One region of the Nocardiopsis mwathae genome, then DNA from elsewhere that is predicted to be linked to it. Evidence: riboswitches for the same ligand, from Rfam matches in the RefSeq annotation. Region 1 holds a riboswitch; the other holds the start of a gene.
What was found. A riboswitch is a leader RNA that binds a small molecule or an ion and turns the genes downstream of it on or off. The one in region 1 is predicted to bind cobalamin.

Region 1 (2,460 bases):
GAAGAGCGGAGCGTCCGACATCGAGTCGCCGTAGGCCACGCACTGCTCGCGCGCGATGCCGGTGCGGCGCAGCACCTCCTCCACGATCCGCGGTTTGTCGGCGGGAGTGAGAATGTTCTCCGGCACCGGTGGTTCGGTGAACGGCAGCGCCGGGAACCGGGAGGCGACGACCTCGTCGAAACCGAAGTCGAGCAGCCGCTCGGCGTAGAAGTCGGGGGACATGGTGATCACCAGCGAACGCCCGCCTTGCGCGCGGATATCCCCGCACACGTCGGCGATTCCGTCGAGGAAGGGGCCGTCTCGGAACGCCTGTTCGACGAGCCCGTCGGTGAGCATCGGCCAGATCCCGGGCAGCGCGGCCGCGAAGCCGCGGGTGTCGATCTCGCCGTCGGCCAGGGCCCGTTCCAGGGCGCGCAGTTCCGCCCGGGTGCCGGTGACCCGTGCGATCTCCAGGCTGGCGCTCGTACCCTTGAGCAGGGTGCCGTCCATGTCGAACACGTGCAGGTGGTTCATCGCGCTGTCGGACACACCCTCTCGTGTATCACGGACCCAGAACGCTCCGCGACCTGATTTTCACCCCGACACGCCCCTATGTTGAGGTGTTCCCGATCGGCGGCCACAAGATGTAGTATCTCTCCCGCTGATGGTTCACCAGCCCGTCGCGTCGTTCGACGGGGGTGAGGCAAGAGGGAACCCGGTGCGAATCCGGGACTGCCCCGCAGCGGTGAGCGGGAACGAACGCCATCCCGACGGCACTGGGCGCCACGCCATGGCCCCCGGGAAGCCGATGGCCGGTAGGCGGAGGACCAAGGCCCCACACGGGCCGCAGCGCGCCCTCCAACGCCCGCGAGTCCGAAGACCTGCCATCGGTGTGTACGCGTCCGGCGTGCACGGTAACGGGGCTTCGAGGGCGGGCCGCCGCGACGAATCAGGGGATGAACCTCCCGCCGAACACGGTGCGGGACGGTCTGTTCCCGCGTGTTCTGGTGCGCGCCGACCTTCGACACCCCAACCGGTTGTCGTCTACCTGGTTGGAGCCACCATGACCCTCGATCTCGACGTTGCCGCGGCACAGCCCGCGCGCGCGGTTCCCGCGAGCGATCCGATGGAGCGGGTCAGGCAGGTCGTACACGAGGCGTGCGCCGGGCTGACGGGGGTGTCGGCCGAGACGGTCATCGAGGAGACACGGCGCGGCCTCTACCCGGGCATCGGCCCCGCGGAACTGGAGCTCGCGCTGGTCATGGCGGCGCGCACGTTCGTCGAGGCCGACCCCGGCTACTCGCACGTCGCCGCCCGCCTCCTGCTGGACAAGCTCCGCCGCGAGGCGCTGACCTTCCTCTCCGGCACCTTCGACGAGGCCGACCAGGCCCAGATGGCCGACCGCTACACCGACTACCTCAAGGCCTATGTCACCCGCGGCGTGGAGCTGGGCCAGCTCGACCCGCGGCTGGCCACCTTCGACCTCGCCCGCCTCGGCGCCGCCCTGCGTCCCGAGCGCGACCTGGACTTCACCTTCCTGGGCCTGCAGACGCTCTACGACCGCTACTTCCTGCACAGCGGCGGGACGCGCTACGAGCTGCCGCAGGCGTTCTTCATGCGCGTCGCCATGGGCCTGGCCCTCAACGAGGACGACCGCGAGGCGCGCGCCATCGAGTTCTACAGCCTGCTGTCGTCGTTCGACTTCATGTGCTCCACGCCGACCCTCTTCAACGCCGGCACCCAGCGTGCCCAGCTGTCCTCCTGCTTCCTGACCACGGTCGGCGACGACCTGCAGTCGATCTTCCACGGCATCAGCAACAACGCCCTGCTGTCCAAGTACTCCGGCGGCCTGGGCAACGACTGGACCCCGGTCCGCGGCATCGGCGCCCACATCAAGGGCACCAACGGCCAGAGCCAGGGCGTCGTCCCCTTCCTCAAGATCGCCAACGATACAGCCGTGGCTGTCAATCAGGGTGGAAAAAGGAAGGGCGCCGTCTGTGCGTACCTGGAGACGTGGCACATCGACATCGAGGAATTCCTCGACCTGCGCAAGAACACCGGCGACGAGCGGCGCCGCACGCACGACATGAACACCGCCAACTGGGTGCCCGACCTGTTCCTACAGCGGGTCGAGGCCGACGGCGAGTGGACGCTGTTCTCCCCCGACGAGGTGCCCGACCTGCACGAGAAGTACGGGACCGCGTTCGCCGAGGCCTACACCGCCTACGAGCGGGCCGCCGACGCCGGCGAGGTCAAGGTGTGGCGGCGGGTGCGCGCCGTCGACCTGTGGCGGCGCATGCTCACCATGCTGTTCGAGACCGGGCACCCCTGGATCACCTTCAAGGACCCGTGCAACCTGCGTTCGCCGCAGCAGCACACCGGGGTGGTGCACTCGTCCAACCTGTGCACCGAGATCACGCTGAACACCGACGCCGACGAGGTCGCCGTGTGCAACCTCGGCTCGGTCAACCTCGCCCAGCA
Region 2 (2,460 bases), 4.0 Mb from region 1:
TGTACTCCGCGTCGTCGATGCGCCCGGCGCGGTGGTCGGCCCGCGCCTTTCGCACATCAGGGGTCTGCGGGAACGAACCGATGGTGGTGGTCTGCAGCGGCGGCTCGTCGGCCTGGGCCGCACCGCGGCGGTCGTGGCCGTTGCGGACGGCGCTGTCGCCCAGTGCGTCCAGGCGGGCACGCACCCGGGGGTTGACGAACGCCGCTGTGTCCGGTGCCGAGGTGCGCGCCCGTTCCAGCTCGGCGGCGATGCCCCCGTCTCCGGCCGAGAGCGCCCGGCCGAGCAGCACGACCTCGTCCACCTTCTGCCGGGCGAAGGCCAGGCGCTCGCGGATCACCGGGTCCAGGTCGGTCTCGGCGTCCAGGTCGATGGGGACGTGCAGCAGGGAGCAGGAGGTGCCGACGACGACGCGGTCGGCCAGGCCCAGCAGCGAGCCCAGGGTGGACAGCGCCTTGGGGAGGTCGGCGCGCCAGACGTTGCGCCCGTCGACGACGCCGGCCACCAGGGTCTTGCCGCCCAGACCGGAGACGGCGGCGACCTCGTCCACCGACTCCGGGCCGGCGACCAGGTCCAGGCCGATACGCTCCACGCCGGTGCGCTTGAGGACGTCGAGCGCAGCGGTTCCGATGGACCCGAAGTAGGTGGCGACGAAGAGCTCCGGACGGTCGGTGAGCTCACCGAGCCGGGTGTAGGCCCGCTCCAGCGCGACGGGTTCGGCGCGGCCGTCGTCGGTCGCCAGGATCGGCTCGTCCAGCTGCACCTGGTGCGCTCCTGCGGCGGCCAGGCGGGCGAGGAGTTCGGCGTAGCAGCCCAGCAGGTCGTCGAGCAGGTCCAGCGGCCGCCAGCCCTCCGGAGCGTCGGCGGCGGGCTTGGCCAGCATCAGGAAGGTGAGCGGGCCGACGATGACCGGATGCGTCCGGATGCCCAGCCCCTTGGCCTGGGTGAACTCCGAGAGTGGTTTGGCGGGGTCGGCCAGGCGCGGCCGCCGGCCGGGGGCGAGTTCGGGGACCAGGTAGTGGTAGTTCGTGTCGAACCACTTGGTCATCTCCAGGGGGGCGACGTCGTCGGCGCCCCGGGCCATGGCGAAGTAGCGCCGCAGCTCGGCCTCGCGGCCCTCCCCGGCGAAGGCCGGGGTGCGGAACCGCTCGGGCACGAGGTCGAAGAGGACCGCGGTGTCGAGCATGTGGTCGTAGTAGGAGAAGGTGTTGGCGGGGATCTCCGCCACCCCGGCGTCGCGCAGCGTCTCCCAGACGCCGCGGCGCAGTCGGGCGGCGACGGCGTCCAGTTCGGAGACGGTGGTGCGTCCCCTCCAGTAGGCCTCACTCGCGCGCTTGAGCTCGCGGTCCGGGCCGATGCGGGGGTAGCCGAGCACGGTCGTCGTCATCGGACACCACCGCCGCGGAACGGGGTTCGGATAGTCATCTGGCTCTGTCTCTCCCTCGTCGAACAGCCGTCGGCGGTCCGGCCGTACCGTTCGGGGGAGCAGCGCGGGAGCACGGGTGCACGCGTGGCGCCCGCCGCCCTCGGCCCTCCCTCGGGGCACGTGGACCTACCGCGGACGCGGGCGCGTCCGCGGGCGGAGGGCAGGTATTCGGACTCGTGGGCATGCGCACCGGATGTCCGGTACGCGACCTACCGGCCGCCGCTTCCCAGGCGTTTCGGCCCAGTGCTGTTGACGGCTGTCGTTCCCACTCACCGCTGCGGGGCAGTCCCGGATTCGCACCGGGTTCCCTCTTACGACACGCCCGGCGGATGCCATGCGTGTACCGACCGCGGCTGCCAGTATAGGGACGCGCCCGCGGGCGCTTGAGTCCGACATGCCACCATCCGCCCGAATCATCCCTCTTGCTGGGGTTTTGCGTTCCGGTCAGCGGGTGTTGACGCTCTTATTGCCTGTCAGCACAGCGGGCGGCCCCTCTGCCGTTCTAAGCTCGTTGCGTGGGCCCGGTTCCACCTCCGGAACTCCCCCAGGCGAAGGCGATCCGGACCCCTGCTCGACCGAGATTTCGGGTCTGAAGAACTCCCCAAAAATGCGAAAGACGTTCCTTCCCTTGCAGACAGATCCAGGCGGCTCCCACACGCCGTTCACCACGCCCCATTCGCCCGCGCCGACCGCGGCCGGTCGGCGCACCCCACGCCTGCCTCGGGTCTTCGCCCCGCTCGTGGTCGCACTCGCGACCGCCCTGGCGCTCGGCGCCTGTACCTCGCCCGATGCCGAACGACGGTCGGATCAGCCCGAGCGCGCCAAGGCCACCGGTGAGGCCGACGAGCTCACCGTCGTCGATCTCGACAACGTCCCGGACGTCACCGAGGAGAAGAAGGAGACCGAGGAGAACGGTGTCACGGCGTCGCTGAGCTACCCCAAGGTCCCCAACGCCGACCCGCTCGCCAAGCGGCTCGACGAGATCACCGACCGGGAGCGGGACGACTTCCTCGGGGCCGTCCCCAAGGCCGAGTCCA

Region 2: it holds a riboswitch for cobalamin, as region 1 does, so the genes downstream of both, metE (5-methyltetrahydropteroyltriglutamate--homocysteine S-methyltransferase) here and HNR23_RS23455 (ribonucleoside-diphosphate reductase subunit alpha) in region 1, are expected to answer to the same signal.

What each region holds. Positions count from the first base shown of each region.
Region 1 is NZ_JACHDS010000001.1:5,349,493-5,351,952, forward strand. Features, by position in the region: gene HNR23_RS23450 (HAD family hydrolase) at 1-528, opposite strand, end outside; cobalamin riboswitch at 628-882, shown strand; gene HNR23_RS23455 (ribonucleoside-diphosphate reductase subunit alpha) at 1,043-2,460, shown strand, end outside.
Region 2 is NZ_JACHDS010000001.1:1,346,622-1,349,081, reverse strand. Features, by position in the region: gene metE (5-methyltetrahydropteroyltriglutamate--homocysteine S-methyltransferase) at 1-1,384, opposite strand, end outside; cobalamin riboswitch at 1,583-1,768, opposite strand; gene HNR23_RS05415 (polysaccharide deacetylase family protein) at 2,163-2,460, shown strand, end outside.